DNA from 4 places in the Acidovorax sp. GW821-FHT10E03 genome. Region 1 is predicted to be linked to each of the others. Evidence: predicted binding sites of a transcription regulator. Region 1 holds the regulator's gene; each other region holds the start of a gene.
The links. The regulator FNR, encoded in region 1, switches genes on or off when oxygen is low (the NO sensors DNR and NnrR bind a similar motif). The targets are predictions, from matches to a motif close to TTGATNNNNATCAA.

Region 1 (4,920 bases):
TGCCAATGGCCGACACGCCCAGGCCGATCAGGTCGCAGTCGGGCTGGGTGCTGTAGCCCTGGAAGTTGCGGTGCAGGCGGCCCTGCCGCTTGGCGACGGCCAGCGAGTCCTCCGGCAGCGCGAAGTGGTCCATCCCCACATACACATAGCCGGCGCCCATGAACGCGTCGAGCGAACGGGAGAGCATCGACACCTTGCCGGAGGCTGCGGGCAGTTCGGCGGAGAGGATGCGGCGCTGGGGCTTGAACCGCTCCGGCAGGTGGGCATAGGCATACAGCGCAATGCGATCAGGCCGCAACTGAACCACCTGCGCCAGCGTACGGTCGAACGACTCCGGCGTCTGGCGCGGCAACCCGTAGATCAGGTCCACATTGATCGATTCGAAGCCGAGCGAGCGCGCGGATTCCACCAGCGAAAACACCTGTTCGGCGGGCTGGATGCGGTGCACCGCCTTCTGGACCTCGGGGTCAAAATCCTGCACGCCAAAACTCAGCCGGTTGAATCCAAGCTCCGCGAGCACGGCAAGCCGGTCGGCATTGACGGTACGGGGGTCCACCTCGATAGAGTACTCCCCGCCCGGCGCCAGGGTGAAGCTGCGCTGGAGCATCGCCATGAGTTCCCGCAAGCCATCGTCCGACAGGAAGGTGGGGGTGCCGCCGCCCAGGTGCAGCTGGCTCACCACCTGGCCCGTGCCGCAGTGCGCCGTGTGCAGGTCGATCTCGCGGCTGAGATAGCGCAGATAGACTTCAGCCCGGTCGTGGTGCTTGGTGATGATCTTGTTGCAGGCGCAGTAGTAGCACAGCGACTCGCAAAAGGGGATGTGCACATACAGGGACAAGGGCAGCGCCTTGGTCAGGGTGCCCATGCGGCGCTGCTCGAGGGCGAGGGCGTAGTCCTCCTGGCCGAAGGCTTCCACAAACCGGTCGGCCGTCGGATAGGAGGTATAGCGGGGGCCTGGTACGTCAAAACGGCGCAGCAGGTCAGGCGAAACAGCGGTCATGGGGCGAATCCTTGCGTACACCTTGACTGTGCCGTAAGCTGCCCCCCATGTCCTTGACATGAATCAAGTGATGGAGTGGCCGGAACAGCGACAATTTGATGCATGTCAGTCGCCTGCCCGCCCTCCAAGAGACTCCCTCTTCGGCCATCGGGCGGTATGCTCGAAACCTAACTCCGCCCTGTGCCTATGAACCCGCTCACCATCAAAGTCGCCTGTTCCAATTGCAACCTGCGCGAGCTGTGCATGCCGGTGGGCCTGAGCGAAGAGCAACTGCACCGCATCGACGAGGTCGTTGCAGTTCGCCGCAAGGTGAAGCGCGGCGGCACGCTGTTTCGCAATGGTGAGTCGTTCACCTCGCTTTATGCCATCCGCACCGGCTTTTTCAAGACCTGCGTGGCCACCGAGGACGGACGCGACCAGGTCACGGGGTTCCAGATGGCGGGCGAGATCATCGGCCTGGACGGCATCGTGAATGACCACCACACCTGCGATGCGGTGGCCCTGGAAGACGCCGAGGTCTGCGTCATGCCGTTTGACCGCATCGAGGAACTGTCCCGCGAGGTCACCGCGCTGCAGCACCACGTGCACAAGATCATGAGCCGCGAGATCGTGCGCGAACACGGCGTGATGCTGCTGCTGGGCAGCATGCGTGCCGAGGAGCGCCTGGCAGCGTTCCTGCTCAATCTGGTGCAGCGCCTGCACGCCCGCGGATTCTCGCAGTCCGAGCTGGTGCTGCGCATGACGCGCGAGGAGATCGGCAGCTACCTGGGCCTCAAGCTCGAGACCGTGAGCCGCACCTTCTCCAAGTTTGTGGAAGAAGGCATTGTCGAAGTCAAGCAGCGCCATGTCCGCATCCTCGAGACCGACGCGCTCAAGCGCATCGTGAACAACCAGTCCGCCTGCCACTGAGCAAGGCGAGCCAGGTCCGCTCGTCCCGGCAACGCCTTGCCACCGGAGCTCGGCCGGTGCGCTGTTCAAGGGCAGGATGATGTCTTTCGGCAATCATCAGGGCGCTCGCCTTCGGGCACGGGGCAGCGGTTGAGTTCAAAGGGCGACATTGCCAGCAGCGTGGTCAACGCGCTGGAGGCCATGGTGATGGCCCAGAACGCAAAGAACGCGAGCGTGTAGACGCCCTGGCGCGACAGGGCCAGCGGCTGCCCGAACCAATGCAGGTCCTGCGGGTCCACCATCGCAAAAACCAGCATCTCCATCGCGCCCGCCATCAGAAAGGCGGGCCATGCAATCCACATCAGGCGTTGCGTCCACATCGGGGTTGTCTCCTGGTAAGGCCGCGCAGACCCGCTGCTCGGCCAGGGGTTTCAGCGTGGCTGGTCCTGAACCGGCGTTGCCGCGTGGTTGCGGCCCTTCATGGCCGGGGCCAGGCTCTTCTCCGGAGCCTCCAGCGTCTTGTTGATTTCGATGCCCTGGCGGTAGTAGTCCTCGGCAATCACGGGGTCTGGCCGCGAAATCGCCAGCCACAGCGTGACAAAGCCCGCCACGATGACGATGGCAGGGCCGGCGATGATCAGCCAGACGTGGCCGAATTTCCACCAGGGCGCAGCGGTGGCGGGGGCGGAGCCGATGGCTGGATTGGATGGCATGGGTGCTTGCTCCTCAAAAATCTTCTCGGTCATACAACGTCCCCGGGGCCGTGCACCGGGGTGCACGTCGCCTCATCGGGGCACCAGGAATACGGACTTCTCGGTCACATGGGCCGCAGCGCCCACCGCCTGCACATCGAACTGCACGGCATGGGAGCCCGGGGGCGCGGAGCCATACGGTATCTGCAGGCGCACGGCCACCCACCGGGACTCCGCGGGGCCAATGTCCACCTCGGCTTCAGAGGCCACCTCCAGCCCGTCCAGGCCGCGGGCGCCGATGCGGTAGCGCTGGGGGCCTTCGGTGGCGTTCATGATCTGCAGGCGGTAGATATTCTCCAGCTTGCCGCCCGCCACGATGCGCGACAGGGCCGCGCGGTCGCGCACCACATCCACCTTGAGCGGCGTGCGGGTGACCAGGCTGGCCATCATGCCCACGCACAGTGCCACCAGCACGGCGGTGTAGATCAGCACGCGAGGCCGCAGGACGCGCCGCAGGATCTGCGACTGGCTCCAGCGCTGTGCCACGCCGTTCTGCGTGGAAAAGCGGATCAGCCCCCGGGGGTAGTGCATCTTGTCCATCACCGTGTTGCACGCATCCACGCACAGTCCGCAGCCAATGCACTCGTACTGCAGGCCCTTGCGGATATCGATGCCCACGGGACACACCTGCACGCACAGGGTGCAGTCAATGCAGTCGCCCAGGCCCTTGGCCTTGTGGTCGATCGTCTTGTTGCGCGGGCCGCGCGGCTCGCCGCGTTCCACGTCATAGCTCACGATCAGGGTGTCCCGGTCGAACATCGCGCTCTGAAAGCGCGCGTAGGGGCACATGTACTTGCACACCTGCTCGCGCATGTAGCCCGCATTGCCATACGTGGCAAAGCCGTAGAACAGCACCCAGAATATCTGCCAGTTGCCCTGCAGCGCCAGCAGTTCCGCGCCGAGCTCGCGGATGGGAACGAAATAGCCCACGAACGTGAACCCCGTCCACAGCGCCACGATGATCCATACCACCTGTTTGAGAAACTTCTTGCGGATCTTCTCGAAGGTCCAGGGCCCGTTGTCCAGCCGCAGCCGGGCACTGCGATCGCCTTCGATCTTGTGCTCGATCCACATGAACATTTCGGTGTAGACCGTCTGGGGACAGGCGAAACCGCACCACAGCCGCCCCGCCACGGCCGTGAACAGGAAAAGCGACAGCGCCGAAATGATGAGCAGGCCCGTGAGATAGATGAAGTCCTGCGGATAGAGCACCAGCCCGAAAATATAGAACCGCCGTGCCCCCAGGTCGAACAGCACCATCTGGCGCTGCCCCCACTCGAACCAGGGAAGGCCGTAAAAGACCAGTTGCGTGAGAAACACCATGCCCCAGCGCCAGCGTGCGAACAGGCCACTGATGGAGCGCGGGTAAATCTTCTTCTGCGCTTCGTACAAGGAGACGATCTCGCCCTCGGACGAGGCATCGGATGCAACCGGTGCAATCGGAATGACCTTGCGGGCTGGCCCGCTGGGTGGCTTCATGGTGGTGTCGACCTATTGGCTTGGTGTGTCTTCAGCAATGGGGCAAAAAACCGGGGGCAGCGCCAGGGGGCGCACCACCCGGCCCGGATCAGCGCACCGCGGCAGCCTGCTTGCCGTTGGACAGGCCCCATACGTACGCAGACAGCACGCCGATCTGCGCTTCCGTCAACTTGTCGGCCTGGGCCGGCATCTGGTTGACCTTGCCGTTGTTGACCATGGCGGTAATGGCCGCCTCGCCCCAGCCATGCAGCCAGACGTCGTCGGTCAGATTGGGGGCACCCAGCGCCTGGTTGCCCTTGCCGTCCATGCCATGGCAGGCCGCGCATGCCGTGAACTTGGACTTGCCCAGCGAAGCACGCAGCGAATCGTGCGGGCTGCCCGACAGGCTCAGCACATAGTGCGACAGGTTGCGCACGTCTTCGGGCGTGCCCACTGCGGCCGCCATGGGAGGCATGTTGCCCACACGGCCCTTCTCGATCGTTTCACGGATCTTCTCGGGCGCCCCGCCATGGAGCCAGTCACCGTCCGCCAGATTGGGGAAACCCTTGCTGCCGCGCGCGTCGGAACCATGGCACTGAGCGCAGTTGTTCATGAACAGGCGCTCGCCAATGGCCTGGGCCTGCGGGTCCCTGGCCACGTCTTCCGGCTTCATCGAGGCGAAACGGGCATACAGCGGCTCCAGTTCAGCCTTGGCCTTGGCCATCTCGGCTTCGTATTCGCCCTTCTGCGTCCAGTTCAGCTTGCCGGTGAAGCTGCCAAGGCCTGGGTAGGCGGCCAGGTAGCCGAAGCCGAAGACGATGG
Region 2 (4,920 bases), on a different contig from region 1:
GAATTTGGGGAAGAGCGCCGCAATCTCACCCCCATTGGAGAAATCCCCAAGGTCATGAAGGACGCAGTATTGGCCATTGAAGATGCCCGCTTCTTTCAACACGGCGGCGTTGATTACAAGGGCGTGGTTCGCGCTGGTCTCGCCAATCTGGGCCGCGTGAAAAGCCAGGGAGCATCCACTATCACGATGCAGGTTGCACGCAATGTTTACCTCTCTTCAGAGAAAACATTTACACGCAAAATTTACGAAATCTTACTGACATTCAAGCTTGAGCATTTACTGAGCAAGGATCAGATTCTTGAAATTTACATGAATCAGATTTATCTCGGCAATCGCGCTTATGGATTTGCGGCGGCCTCGGAGGCGTATTTTGGCAAGCCATTGAAATCCGTGTCGGTGGCAGAGGCTGCCATGCTGGCCGGCCTGCCCAAGGCGCCCTCCGCGTACAACCCGATCAGCAATCCGAAACGGGCGCGCTCCAGGCAGCTGTACATCATCGAGCGCATGGAGGAGAACGGATTCATCACAGCCCAGCAGGCCACGGACGCCAAGAAGGAAGAACTCAAAATCCGGTCAGGACCGGACAACACCCGGATCCATGCGGAGTACGTCGCCGAGATGGCGCGCCAGCTGATCTTCACGCAGTATGGCAACGAGGCCTACACACGGGGATTGAATGTCTACACGACCCTCAACGCGGCAGAGCAGGAAGCTGCCTATGGGTCGCTGCGCCGGGGCATCATGGACTACGAGCGGCGACAGCAGTACCGGGGGCCGGAGAAGTTCGTGGCCTTGCCCGCCGCAGCCCAGGAGGTCGAGGATGCCATTGACGACGCATTGGCCAATCACCCGGACAACGGGGATGTCCTCTCCGCCGTCGTTCTGGAAGCCTCTCCCCGCAAGATCATTGCGGCCCGGGCCAATGGCGACAACCTCGAGATCACCGGCGACGGCCTGAAGCCCGCGCAGTCGGGCCTCAGCGACAAGGCACCGCCGAACATCAAGATTCGCCGAGGTGCGGTGATCCGGGTCGTGAAGACCCCCAAGAACGCCTGGGAGATCACACAACTGCCTGAAGTCGAGGGCGCGTTCGTGGCCCTGGACCCGCGCAGCGGGGCCATCCGGGCCCTGGTGGGTGGGTTTGACTTTGACAAGAACAAATTCAATCACGCGGCCCAGGCGTGGCGCCAGCCGGGGTCGAGCTTCAAGCCCTTCATTTATTCCGCGGCGCTGGAAAAGGGGTTCACGCCCGCTACGGTCATCAATGACGCCCCGCTGTTCTTTGACGCCGGCGTCACGGGCGGCCAGCCGTGGGAGCCCAAGAACTACGACGGAAAGTACGACGGGCCCATGAGCATGCGCACCGGCCTGGCCAAGTCCAAGAACATGATCTCGATCCGGATCCTGCAGGCCGTGGGCCCCAAGACGGCCCAGGAATGGGTGTCGCGTTTTGGCTTCGATGCGGAAAAGCACCCGGCCTACCTCACGATGGCCCTGGGCGCGGGTTCGGTCACGCCGCTGCAGATGGCGACCGCCTATTCCGTGTTCGCCAATGGCGGATACCGTGTGAATCCCTGGCTGATCGCCAAGGTCACGGACCACAAGGGCCGCGTGATCTCGGAAACAACGCCACCGGTGACCAGCGAGCAGCCCCGCGCCATCGACGCCCGCAACGCCTTCATCATGAACAGCCTCCTTCAGGAGGTGACACGGTCCGGCACCGCCGCGCGCGCGCAATCCACGCTCAAGCGCCCGGACCTTTACGGAAAGACCGGCACCACCAATGATTCGGTCGACGCCTGGTTCGCCGGCTACCAGCCCACCATCGCCGCCGTGACCTGGATTGGTTACGACACGCCCCGCAACCTCGGAAGCCGCGAAACCGGGGGCGGACTCAGCCTGCCGGTATGGATCAATTTCATGGAACGCGCGCTCAAGGGTGTGCCTGTCATGGAACCCACGGTGCCGGCTGGCGTCGTCAACGTCGGCGGGGAGTGGTTCTACGAGGAGTACGCCCGCCACAGCGGCATCTCCAGTGTGGGCATTGATGACCGATCTGCGTCACCGGCGGTGGCCCCGCACGCACCGCCCCCGGCGGAGGAGCGAAACCGCATCCTGGACCTGTTCCGCAACTGACACGGCCGGGACTATCAGAGTCCCAGCCTGGGGGGGCAGCAAGCTTGAGCCAGGCTGAGGCGGTTTCCCTAGGCCGAGAACTGCAGCGGCAGGCCCGCTTGCCGGGCTGCGTCCCGGCTCAGGCAGTCAAAGAACTCTCCCGCGCCCTTGGTGTCTTGCCATGCCTGGCCATCGAAACGGTAGTGGTAGCCACCGGAGCGCGCCGCCATCCAGACCTCGTGCAGCGGCTTTTGGAGATTGATCACGATCTGGCTGCGGTTGGGGAAGGTCAGCGTCACCATGCCCCCCGAGCGCTGGGCGTCCACATCGGCCTCGGTCGCGTCGTTGATACGATCACAACTGCGCTCGACGGCCAGAAGCAGTTTTTCGGCGTGGTCCAGGAATTCAAGGTCGGTCATTACAATTTGCGCATGTTGATAGCTTCCCAAATTCTAGTCAGGACGCTTGTCCTTGCCGCCAGTACGGCGGCCCTCGCCGGCTGCGGCCAGCGAGGCCCCCTGTATCTTCCCAGCAGCCCCGCGGCTGCACAGCGCGCAACCCTTCCGCAGACCCTGACACCCAGCGTCGGCACGACCACGCCCGCCCAGGCACCGGCGGCTGCCGCGTCGCAGCCGCGTTAAGCCGCGGCGAATCGCCGGCAGGGGCCAGCGGCCCACCTGGCTGCCACTACCAATGCCGAGGTGCTTGATTTCCATCAAGGACACCTCGAAGGGTCAATCGTACAGTCCGTGCTTTATCGCACTGCAGGATGGCCATGGCCCTGGAACTCTACCGCGACAAGAATCACGCTTGTCTGATGTTCACCGACCTCATCGAGGAAGACGGCCAGGCCGTGCAGGCCAACCAGTTCCTGATCGTGGACGACGACACGGGCGCCATCATCGATCCCGGCGGCAACCTCGCTTTCAACGAGCTGTTCATGGGAATGACCAAGCATTTCCCGCCACACAAGCTGTCGTACCTGATCGCCTCGCACGCGGACCCGGACATCATTGCCTCGCTGGACCGGTGGATGACCAGCACCAAGGCAGACCTGGTGATCTCGCGCGTGTGGGAGCGTTTCGCCCCGCACTTCACCAAGGTCGGCAAGACGGAGAACCGGGTCATCGGGGTGCCTGACAGCGGCGGCCACCTGCCGCTGGGCCGCCATGAACTGGTGCTGCTGCCTGCGCATTTCATGCATTCCGAAGGCAATTTCCATTTCTACGACCCGGTCAGCCGCATCCTGTTCACGGGCGATCTGGGAGTGTCCATGATGTCCGGTGCCGAGGCACGCGTGCCGGTGACCGACCTCAAGGCGCACATCCCGCGCATGGAGGGGTTTCACCGCCGCTACATGGTCTCCAACAAGATCCTGCGGCTGTGGGTGCGCATGGCGCGGCAGCTCGATATTTCCATGCTCGTTCCGCAGCACGGCGCGCCGATCATCGGCAAGCAGGCCATCAGCGACTTCATGGACTGGATCGAGAACCTGATGTGCGGCATCGACCTGTTCGACGACCGGGCCTACCAATTGCCCACCAGCTACATCGATCCGGTGACCCGGCAGCTGCGGCCCGGGCTGGGGCGGTAGCACGGGCCGTTTGCTTGATCTTCAATAAAAACAGGGCCTGGCGCTTTACTGGCAATCGTAGATAGCTATATATTTTATAGCAATCGACCTAGCATCCCATCCGCATTGCGTTACCGGGCCCCAGCGGCCGTCCGGCGGGGAGCCGCCGCCCCCTGCGCCGCCTGCCGCTTGCGCAGCCGGTGCCACAGCCGCCAGCCGAGCAGGGCCGCGAGCACCACCGCGTAGACCGCCACCTCGCCAAAATCGTTCTTGCCCGCGCGCATCCAGAAAAAATGCAGGATGGCCAGCCCCGCCACCGCGTACACGCTGCGGTGCAGGGCCTGCCAGCGCCTTGCACCCAGCGCCTTGATGGCGCGGTTGAACGACGTGGCGGCGAGCAGCGTGAGCACCAGCAGCGCCAGGGACCCCACCAGGATGAAGGGCCGCTTGACGATGTCGCGCACGATGTCGGCCACATCAAAGCCCATGTCGAACCAGGCGTAGCTCAGCAGGTGCAGCAACCCATAGAAGAACACGAACAGCCCCAGCATGCGCCGAAAGCGCGCGAGCTGGGGCGTGGAGGCCAGCACGCGCAGCGGTGTCACCGCCAGCACCAGGCACAACGCGCGCAGCGTCCAGTCGCCCGTGGCGCGGATCAGGGCTTCGGCAGGGTTGGCCCCCAGTTCGTTGGCGGCCGCGGCATACACCAGCCAGGCCAGCGGAAGCAGGCACAGCACGAACACCACGGGCTTGGCGGCAGGATGGAGCAGCAGTTTTCGCATGGGGGCAAGGGCCGGGCCGGGCTTTCGCCACCGGACGTGACGGCGAAGCCGGGCGGACGCGGCGGTCAGTAGAACTTCTTGAGGTCCATGCCCGCGTACAGCTGCCCCACCTGGGCTTCGTAGCCGTTGAACATCAGCGTCTTGCGCTTCTTGGCAAAGAGGCCGTCTTCGCCAATGCGCCGTTCGGTGGCCTGGCTCCATCGGGGGTGGTCCACCTCGGGGTTCACGTTGGAGTAGAAGCCGTACTCCTGTTTGGCCGCCTTGTTCCACGCCGTGCCTGGCTCCTTCTCGACAAAACGGATCTTGACGATGCTCTTGGCACTCTTGAATCCATATTTCCAGGGCACCACCAGGCGCATCGGCGCGCCATTCTGGTTGGGCAGCACTTCGCCGTACATGCCGAACGCCAGCAGCGTCAGCGGGTGCATGGCCTCGTCCAGGCGCAAGCCC
Region 3 (4,920 bases), on a different contig from region 1:
GTGATGGAGCAGCTGATCACCGTGCCGATGGGCGAGCTGCTGCGCAGCGACTTCTACAACCTGGCGCTGCGCCCCGCGGAACTGCTGGACTGCCTGAGCCTGGTGCTGCGCACGCCACAGGGGGCGGGCGTGGGTGCGCTCAAGCTGTATCGCAGGCCGCAGGCGCCGCGCTTCGGGGCCGAGGACGCAGCCCTGCTGGCCCGGCTGGAGCCGTGGCTGGCGCGCATCCTGCAGCCCGGCGAAGTGGATGCGCACGACAGCGTGGTGCATGAAAGCGCCATGCTGGTGGCCTCGCCGCAAGGGCAGCTGCTGTGGACATCGCCCCAGGCCGACCGGCTGATGGCGCTGGCGTTCGGGCCGCGCTGGTACCGGCGTGCCGAACTGCCGCCCGCGCTCCAGGCGCTGCTGCAGCGCCTGGAACATGCCCGCCAGGGGGGCAGCGTCCGCGCGCCGCCGCAGCTGGACCTGCGCAACGCCAGCGGCGCGTTTTCGCTGCGCGCAACGCTGATGGCTGCCGCGGCCGGCGAAGGCCGGGCGGCGGGCATCCACATCACCCAGCGGGTCTCGCGCGTGGCGCAGCTGCTGCCCGCGTTGCGCGCGCTGGGCCTGCCGCAGCGCCAGCACGAGCTTGCGTACTGGCTCGCGCGCGGCCTGCCCGAGGCGCAGATCGCCACGCGGATGGGCATCAGCGAGAACACCACCACCTACCACCGCCGCCAGATCTACACACGGCTGGGCGTGCAAAGCCGGCTGGAGCTGCAGGACTACCTCTTCGCACCGGCATGAGGGAGGGCACGGCCAGCCGCGCGCACGCGCCCACGCACGCACCACGGACCCGGTGGGCTGGCGCCGGAGTGGAGATGGCCTTGACGGCGGCGCGGCGCACGGCCGCTACCCCGGATGGCCGTCGGCCCGTGGGCGGGACAGCACCGGCCAGTAGCGCACGGCGTACAGCGCAAAGCCTGCCGACCAGAGGGCGGCGGACAGCAGGCTGGCGTGCACCGTCTGCGCGGGGCTGGCGAGCGGCACCGCCACACGCACGGCGGCGGCCAGCAGCACCAGCAGGTAGCAGGCGGTGTCGCAGCGGTCCGCGCGCAGGGGCCGCCCCGTGTGGCCGCGCGCGGTGCGCGTCATCATTCCGATGATGAGACCGCCCACCGCGCCCACCGTCAGGGCGTGGGTGGCCAGGGAGGAGGCCGCCAGGCCCAGGTCGCCCAGGCAGCGAAGCAGCAGGTGCACGGGAATCCAGAGATAGGCCATGTGCAGCACCCAGACCAGCGGCACGCGCAGCGCCGTCCAGGGCTGCCACAGCGCCCAGCGCCAGGTGTGAGCCAGACAGGCGAATGCCGCGATGGTGGCCAGTGGCCATCCGCCCAGGCCCGTGGCGTCCGCGGCGAGCAGGGCCAGCACCGATCCCAGCGCGGCCTTTTCCACGGCAGGCCGCCGGGTTGCTTGCGCGCCCGCCACGCCGTTGTTGGTGAACATCGGGATCACGCGCCCGCCCATGACGGCCAGGATGAAAAGAACCACGTCCAGCGCGATCCGGATGCCGAGCCCTGCGGGGACGGGAAAGACGCCCAGCTGCGACAGATGGAAAAGCAGCATGGCGGCGCCCAGCAGCAGGAGCAGCGCCACAAAGAAATAGTTGCGCTGGTTCCGCGCCTTCCAGAACGCAATGCCCAGGCTGGCCGCCGCGGCCAGCGGAAACGCCACGTTCACCACGGCGGCCGTGGCTGCGAAGGGTGTGAGCACCAGAATCCGTCCCGCCACCCACAGGGCGGCCAGCGCACCCAGGCGCCATCCCGTCGGGGTGGGAAGGTTGGTCCAGTTGCGGCCGGCGGTGAAGAGAAAGCCCACGATGACCGCCAGCGCGAAGCCGAACAGCATCTCGTGGGCATGCCAGAGCGGGCCCGCCAGATAGGGGCGGCCCAGCGCGCCGGAGAACTGCAGCGCCCACAAGGGAACGGACAGCGCTGCGAACACGCTTGCCAGCAGGTAGAACGGCCGGAAACCGAGCGCGAACAGGGCCAACCGCCGGGACGGGGCGGGGCGCGGTTCTTCCATGCCGATAGGGAGTGCCATGGCGGTAGGGCCCCGGCCCGGGCTACGCACCGCCGCAGGCGCCGCAGCATTGCCCGCTGCCGTGGCCTGGGGCGCGTTGTTTCTGGATGCGCACGCGCCATTGCGCGGGCCCGTTCTCCAGGTAGCTCCAGGTGAACTGGCCCGGCAGTTCTTCCTGGAACTGGTAGTACAGCGGCCGGGGATCGTGGTCGTTGACCAGGTCCATGGCCTGCCCGGCAGCCAGCTTGCCAAAGGCGAGAAAAATGGACGGATGGCGCTCGCGGAGAGCGATTGCGCGCACGTCGATGGTGGCTGCGGTGGTTGCTTGGTCTGGCATGGTGCTTAAAGATTCATGTTTTATGAATCTATTATGGGGCGTGCCGTCGGAACGTCAATTGATGAGTGTCAATGAATGGATGCCGTGAGGGATGCCGTGATGAATGCCATGGCCATGCCGAGCCCGGGCAGGCACGGCGCGGTCAAGGGCGGGGCCTGCCTGTGCCTGCGCCTGCCGCAAGCCCGGCCGGCTTCGGCGCCGGGGGCCGTCGCTTGTTCAGGAAAGGGAGGAGGCCGCGGTCAGCTCGCCCAGATCGCGTTCGAGCAGTGCGGGGTCGCCCAGCTGCAGCTCGATCAGGCGGCGCAGGTGGGTCACGCTGTCCAGGTCGATCCCGCGGCACAGCAGACCGGTGTGCAGCCCCTCCACGTGCGCGACCTCGGTGGACATGGCGATGTGGTTGCCGGTTTCGGCCAAGGGAATGGTGAGCTGGCACAGCATGCCGGTCTGCAGGTTCGCCTGCGCGGGTGCCACCAGCAGCGCGCCCTTGAGCGAAAGGTCCTGCACGTGGACGCTGAAGGCGTCGGTGGACGTGGTCAGCAAGGCCGGCGCGTCAAAGCCGACGCGGACAAAGTGGCGGCGTTCGTGGGGCATCGCTGTCTCCTGGACCGAAGCGGGTGGTGGCACATGCTACTCCAAGCCCGGCGGCTGCACGCATTTGCCGGGCACGCCGGGCCGCCGGATGAACCTGCTTCAGGCGGCGTGGGGCGGCGGCGGGCAGCCCGGTTCTGTCGCCATTTGCTTACATCTTTTGCGCGGATTCGGGTTTAGGGTAGGGCGGGCTTTGTTACAAATCAGGGTCCGCGCACCGCAGCCGCACATCGTGTGCTGTTCCGGGCGGTACAAGCAAGGAGTTCCCGATGAAAACCACAACCATGACCACGATGTCCACGATCCGTCTCCTCCTGTCTGGCGCGGCGGCCGCGCTGCTGCTCGCCGCGGCGGGCGGCGCGCATGCGCAGACCTACATCAATGCCACGGTGGGCGGCGAGCTGGCCCCCGGCGTGTACGGCCGCATCAACATCGGCAATGCGCCACCGCCGCCGCTGCTGTATGCCGAGCCGGTCATCATCCACCGCCCCGCGGTCGTGGTGCCGCGCTCGCCGATCTACCTCTACGTGCCGCCCGGCCATGCCAAGAACTGGGGCAAGCACTGTGCGCGCTACAACGCGTGCAGCCAGCCGGTGTACTTCGTGCAGGAGCCGCCACCACGCCGTGGCCCTCCGCACCGGGGCCCTGGCCGCGATGACCGCCGGTGGGATGACGACCATCGCCACGGCGGCAAGCAGGACCGCGACCATGACCGGGGCCGCGGCAACAATGGCAAGGGCCATGGACATGGCCACCGCGACTGACTGATTGACGGACCGCGCGGCGCACCTCCCTGCAAGGCCGCGCCGCGCTGCACCGCGTTTGCGCCATCGCAGACGCGGTGCCGGCACCAGCGGTTAAGCTCGGGCCTCTATGGCCCAAGTCACTTTTTCTCCCCCCTTCACCGCCCCCCAGGATGTCGCCAGCCAGCTGCGGCAGAACGGCTTTGCCGTCCTGTCGCCGGCGGACGTGGCCCGCTGGACGGGCTGCGCCCTGCCGGAATTGCTGGGCCTGAACGGCGACTGGGCGGGGCTGCCCCCCGATGATTTCCTCAAAGACGGCGGGCGCTACCGCCGCCGCCGCCATGCCTGCTTTGTGGTGCAGGACGGGCAGGTGCGGCAGGTGCCGCACCGCGCGCACTGGCAGCCTGTGGAGTACAACGCGCTGCATGGCGGCATGGAGCGCTGGTTTGCCCCCATGGAGCCCGCCACCGTCGCCCGGCCGGTGTGGCAGCAGCTGCTGGCAGCGCTGGCCGGGGTGTCCGATGCCGTGTTTGCGCGCTCCGAGGCGCCTGCATCCTGGTTCGTCGAGGCCCACCAGTTCCGCATCGACACCACCGACGGCATTGGCCGGCCCACCCCCGAGGGCGCCCACCGCGACGGCGTCGACCTGGTGGCCGTGTTCCTCGTGGGGCGCGAGGGCATCAAGGGCGGCGAGACGCGGGTGTTCGAGGCGGCGGGCCCCAGCGGCCAGCGCTTCACGCTGACCGAGCCGTGGTCCCTGCTGCTGCTGGACGACGCGCGCATGATCCATGAATCCACGCCCATCCAGCCCCTGGCCGAGGGGGGGTATCGCGACACCCTCGTGGTCACCTGCCGCCGGGGTGGTTTCCAGGGGGCGGATGTGGTCGGGCAGGCCCCTGCGGGCCGCTGAACGCCGGCAAGGGAGTGCGCCCGATTTGATGCGAATCAAGATGCGCGGTATGGTGGGCGTTCAAACTGATGTCCATGGCCGGGCCACAAGCCAGGTCCCACACTCAACTCAAGGAGAAGCACCATGTTCAAGCACATTCTGGTTCCAGTCGACGGTTCCAACACCTCGATGCTCGCGGTCTCCAAGGCCGCGGCCCTGGCCAAGACCTTTGGCAGCGCCGTGACGGCGGTCTACGTGGTCGATCCCTATCCCTTCACGGGCGTGGGGGCTGATTTCGCCTA
Region 4 (4,920 bases), on a different contig from region 1:
TGAGTACGTGCCTTTCGTGGCCGTCGGCGATGCCAACGGAGACGGCCACCTGGACATCCTGGCGCTGGTGCAGAACACCTCGGCCAGCCCGATCCTCCTGACCGGGGACGGCACGGGAAACTTTTCACGCCGCGGCGTGGGCTCCCCCGGATGGTTCTCGAGCGCTGCCATCGTGGATGCCACGGGCGATGGACGGGCGGACCTGGTGCTCGCGCGCTCCAGCGGCACCGTTGTGGTGTGGCCCGGCCTCGCCGGTGGCGGGTTCGGCTTCAACGCAGGAGGCCAGGAGTACTCGGTGGGTGATGACGAAAGCACCCTGGCGGTGGCCGATTTCAACGGCGACGGCCACCCGGACATTGCCGTGGCCAACGGGTGGGGCGGGCGAATGGTCCGGTTGCTGGGAGACGGCGCGGGCCACTTTGCCGCCGCACGCAGCTACGGCATCCCCGAGCGGGACGCGCGCGCGGTGGCGGTGGCCGACTTCAACGAGGACGGGCGGATCGACCTGGCCGTCGCCTACGCGGATGAATCCAGCGTCTGGATCCTGCGGGGCGATGGCCAGGGCGGCTTCGTGTTGTCCACGCGGCTCGATACCGGGGCGCAGGTGCGCGCGCTGGCCGCTGGCGACCTCGACGGGGATGGCCACACGGACCTGGCGGTGGTCAGCGAAACCGACCGGAGCGTCATGGTCTATCTGGGCCGGGGGGCGGGCGACTTCTCCCTGGCGGGCCAGGGTTTCTTTACCGGGCTGTCGCCCAGGTCGATCGTCACCGGGACATTTCGCGGGCCGGGCTACCCTGCCCATGCCGCCGTGTGGGCGCTGGAGACGACCAGCTCGCTCGAAGCCATCCGATGGGTGGGCGTCACGCCCCAAGGCGCCGTCGACATGCTGGACATGACGGTGTGGCAGGGCGTGCGGGGCTTCGCGCCGGTCGATGTCAACCAGGATGGGCGCACCGACCTGGTGGCCGCGACCTCGGCGGGCACCGTGGGCACTTCGCTGTCCGCCGCTTCGCAGCCGCTGGAGCCGGTCTACCTGCCTGTCTCGGCCGGCCCGCTGGGCGCGGTCGCGGGGTGGGGCGTCGCGGGGCGGGCGGGGGTGTTCACGGCCGCCGGCACGCAGATCGCGTCCCTGGCCGCGGCGCCCGGGCAGGCGCTGGGCGTGGTGGGACAGTACGGCGCAGGGCTCGCGGCCAAGGCGCTCGCGGCCGCGGATTTCGATGGCGACGGGCTGCCCGACGTGGTGGGCGCCGACGCGTCGGGTGGGATCGCCATCCTGCGCGGGCAGGCCGGGGTGGGCGCGCTGGGCCTGCCTGTCGCGCGGTTCACCGGAGGCACGGCCGAGCAGATGGCGGTGGCCGATTTCAATGGCGACGGCAGGCCGGACGTCGCCATTGCCAACGGTATCGCGGGCATCACGGTGCTGATGAATGCCTCCCCGTCGGCCGATGCCGCATTGGCGTCCCTGGCGCTGTCGCAGGGTGTCCTCAGCCCCGCGTTCCAGCCGCAGGTGGCGGCGTATGCGGCTGGCGTGCCGCATGCGGTGACCGCGCTTTCCCTGACGCCCGTCGCCGCCGATGCCGGGGCCTCCATCACCGTGAACGGCACGCCCGTGGCCAGCGGCTCCGCGACGCCGCCCCTGGCCCTGGTGCCGGGTACCAATGTGATCCAGGTGGAGGTGCTCGCGCAGAACGGCGTGGCCCGCCGGACGTACACCATCACCGTGGTCCGCGACCAGACGGTCCGGCACGCGGTCACGGCCCTGGCGGGCTCGGGTGGCAGCATCGGCCCGACCGGCACGGTCGACGTGGCGCAGGGACAGACGCAGGCCTTCACCGTCACGCCCGGCGCGGGTTACCGCATCGCGTCCGTGGCGGGCTGTGGCGGCAGCCTGGCCGGTAGCACCTACACCACGGCAGCGGTGACGGCCGCCTGCACCGTGCAGGCGCGTTTTGAAACCCTGCCCACACCCACGAACACCGGGTCGGGGCCCGTCAACGTGGGCGTGGTGGATGGCAGCACAGGCTGCCAGCTGGACCTGGCGGGCACCGGCCCGGTGGCGGCGCCGGCGCCGTACCCCGGCGCCACCTTGCCGCACGGGGCGTTCCGCCTGCGGCTCATCCATTGCCAGCCGGGTGAGACGGTGCGTGTGGCGGTGACCTTTCCAGACCTCACGGGCTTCACCGTGAAGAAGTACGGGCCCACACCCGACAGCCCTTCCTCCAGCCGATACTACGACCCCGTGAACCTGCAGATCAGCGGCAACACCGTCACCTACGATGTGACGGACGGTGGCTGGGGGGACGACAGCTTTGGCGCGCAGGATGGCACCATCAACGACCCTGTCGTCCCCGTGCTGCTGGCGCCTGGTCCGGTGGCGATCCCCACGCTGTCGGCCGGGGGCCTGGGTGGGCTGGCTGCCCTTCTGGGGTTGCTGGCCTTGCGGGGCGGCCGGCGCACGGCCCTGCGGGCCCACTGGGCCGGTACCTGGTCCGGAGTTTCGAGAGAAATCAGCCGCTAGCGCTTGATGGTAAAGCGCTGGCAGCTATAAAAATGGTAGCTAATGGGGAAGCCATCGGCTGGATGATTCGCTGACGCAGGTCAATCGGTGGGCAGGGGCAGTGTCTTGAAATCAGGCATACCCCGCCTCAAGTGCTCTGCAATTCGGAGGACATCCACCATGCGTCTCGACAAATTCACCACCAAGTTCCAGGAAGCCCTGAGCGATGCCCAGAGCATCGCCCTGGGCAATGACCACGCCTACATCGAGCCCGTGCACATGCTCGTGGCCATGCTCAAGCAGGACGACGGCCCCAAGGCGCTGCTGCAGCGCGCGGGCGCCAATGTGCCCGGCCTGCTGGCAGCGGCCGAGGCCGCCGTCAAGCGCCTGCCCCAGGTGCAGGGCAACGAGCAGGTGCAGGGCGGCCCGGAGCTCGGCCGCGTGCTGCAGGCCACCGAGAAGGAGGCCATCAAGCGCGGCGACCAGTTCATCGCCAGCGAGCTGTTCCTGCTGGCCGTGATCGACAGCAAGGGCGAGGCCGCCAAGATCGCCAAGGACAACGGCCTGACGCGCAAGAGCCTGGAAGCCGCCATCGATGCGGTGCGCGGCGGCCAGAAGATGGACAGTGCCGAGGCCGAGGGCCAGCGCGGCGCCCTGGCCAAGTACTGCATCGACCTGACCGAGCGCGCGCGCATCGGCAAGCTCGACCCCGTGATCGGCCGCGACGACGAGATCCGCCGCGCCATCCAGGTGCTGCAGCGCCGCACCAAGAACAACCCGGTGCTCATCGGCGAGCCCGGCGTGGGCAAGACGGCCATCGTCGAAGGCCTGGCTCAGCGCATCGTGGCCGGCGAGGTGCCCGAGTCGCTCAAGAACAAGCGCGTGCTGTCGCTGGACATGGCGGCGCTGCTCGCGGGCGCCAAGTTCCGCGGCGAGTTCGAGGAGCGCCTGAAGACCGTGCTGAACGAACTGGCCAAGGACGAGGGGCAAACAATAGTCTTCATCGACGAGCTGCACACCATGGTGGGCGCGGGCAAGGCCGAGGGCGCGATGGACGCGGGCAACATGCTCAAGCCAGCGCTTGCGCGCGGCGAGCTGCACTGCGTGGGCGCGACCACGCTCGACGAGTACCGCAAGTACATCGAGAAGGACGCCGCGCTGGAGCGGCGCTTCCAGAAGATCCTCGTGGGCGAACCCACCGTGGAGGCGACCATCGCCATCCTGCGCGGCCTGCAGGAGAAGTACGAGGTGCACCACGGTGTGGACATCACCGATCCGGCCATCGTGGCCGCGGCCGAGCTGTCCAACCGCTACATCACCGACCGCTTCCTGCCCGACAAGGCGATTGACCTCATCGACGAGGCCGCGTCCAAGATCAAGATCGAGATGGACTCCAAGCCCGAGGTGATGGACAAGCTCGACCGCCGCCTGATCCAGCTGCAGATCGAGCGCGAGGCCGTGCGCCGCGAAAAGGACGAATCCTCGCAAAAGCGCTTTGCGCTCATCGAGGAAGAGATCGCCAAGCTGCAAAAGGAAATCGCCGACTACGACGAGATCTGGCAGTCCGAAAAGGCCCAGGCGCAGGGCAGCGCGCACGTGCGCGAAGCCATCGACAAGCTCAAGTTCCAGATCGAGGAATTCACCCGCAAGGGCGACTTCAACAAGGTGGCCGAGCTGCAGTACGGCAAGCTGCCCGACCTGGAAAAGCAGCTGAAGGAAGCGCAGGCGCAGGAGGATGGCAAGGACGGCGCCCCAGCCACCCGCCGCCTGCTGCGCACGCAGGTGGGTGCCGAAGAAATTGCCGAGGTGGTGAGCCGCGCCACGGGCATTCCGGTGGCCAAGATGATGCAGGGCGAAAAGGACAAGCTCCTGCTGATGGAGGCCAAGCTGCATGAACGCGTGGTGGGCCAGGAGGAGGCGATCGCCGCCGTGGCCAACGCCATCCGCCGTTCGCGCTCGGGCCTGAGTGACCCCAACCGCCCCACGGGCTCGTTCCTGTTCCTGGGCCCCACGGGCGTGGGCAAGACCGAGCTGTGCAAGGCGCTGGCGGGCTTCCTGTTCGACAGCGAGGACCACCTGGTGCGCATCGACATGAGCGAGTTCATGGAAAAGCACTCGGTGGCCCGCCTGATCGGCGCGCCGCCCGGCTACGTGGGCTACGAGGAGGGTGGCTACCTCACGGAGGCCGTGCGCCGCAAGCCCTACAGCGTGCTGCTGCTCGACGAGGTGGAGAAAGCCCACCCGGATGTGTTCAACGTGCTGCTGCAGGTGCTGGACGACGGCCGCCTGACCGACGGCCAGGGCCGCACCGTGGACTTCAAGAACACGGTGATCGTGATGACGAGCAACATCGGCTCGCACCTGATCCAGGCCATGGTCGGACAGGACTCCGAGGACATCAAGGAAGCGGTGTGGGGCGA

Region 2: AC07OD_RS20870 (oxygen-binding di-iron domain-containing protein) is a predicted target of FNR. The motif match lies at 2,821-2,834, and genes of this name have one in related genera.
Region 3: AC07OD_RS26580 (DUF2249 domain-containing protein) is a predicted target of FNR. The motif match lies at 2,457-2,470, and genes of this name have one in related genera.
Region 4: clpB (ATP-dependent chaperone ClpB) is a predicted target of FNR. The motif match lies at 2,592-2,605, and genes of this name have one in related genera.

What each region holds. Positions count from the first base shown of each region.
Region 1 is NZ_JBWKMU010000001.1:388,498-393,417, reverse strand. It holds gene hemN (oxygen-independent coproporphyrinogen III oxidase) at 1-1,000, opposite strand, end outside; gene fnr (fumarate/nitrate reduction transcriptional regulator Fnr) at 1,187-1,909, shown strand; gene AC07OD_RS01835 (hypothetical protein) at 1,975-2,268, opposite strand; gene AC07OD_RS01830 (FixH family protein) at 2,320-2,601, opposite strand; gene ccoG (cytochrome c oxidase accessory protein CcoG) at 2,674-4,119, opposite strand; gene ccoP (cytochrome-c oxidase, cbb3-type subunit III) at 4,208-4,920, opposite strand, start outside.
Region 2 is NZ_JBWKMU010000012.1:92,199-97,118, reverse strand. It holds gene AC07OD_RS20885 (penicillin-binding protein 1A) at 1-2,136, shown strand, start outside; gene cyaY (iron donor protein CyaY) at 2,205-2,534, opposite strand; gene lptM (LPS translocon maturation chaperone LptM) at 2,547-2,756, shown strand; gene AC07OD_RS20870 (oxygen-binding di-iron domain-containing protein) at 2,891-3,709, shown strand; gene msrQ (protein-methionine-sulfoxide reductase heme-binding subunit MsrQ) at 3,820-4,470, opposite strand; gene msrP (protein-methionine-sulfoxide reductase catalytic subunit MsrP) at 4,536-4,920, opposite strand, start outside.
Region 3 is NZ_JBWKMU010000018.1:68,815-73,734, reverse strand. It holds gene AC07OD_RS26590 (helix-turn-helix transcriptional regulator) at 1-786, shown strand, start outside; gene AC07OD_RS26585 (NnrS family protein) at 892-2,082, opposite strand; gene AC07OD_RS26580 (DUF2249 domain-containing protein) at 2,105-2,398, opposite strand; gene AC07OD_RS26575 (PilZ domain-containing protein) at 2,615-2,989, opposite strand; gene AC07OD_RS26570 (hypothetical protein) at 3,256-3,750, shown strand; gene AC07OD_RS26565 (2OG-Fe dioxygenase family protein) at 3,860-4,639, shown strand; gene AC07OD_RS26560 (universal stress protein) at 4,763-4,920, shown strand, end outside.
Region 4 is NZ_JBWKMU010000002.1:264,398-269,317, reverse strand. It holds gene AC07OD_RS04375 (IPTL-CTERM sorting domain-containing protein) at 1-2,521, shown strand, start outside; gene clpB (ATP-dependent chaperone ClpB) at 2,681-4,920, shown strand, end outside.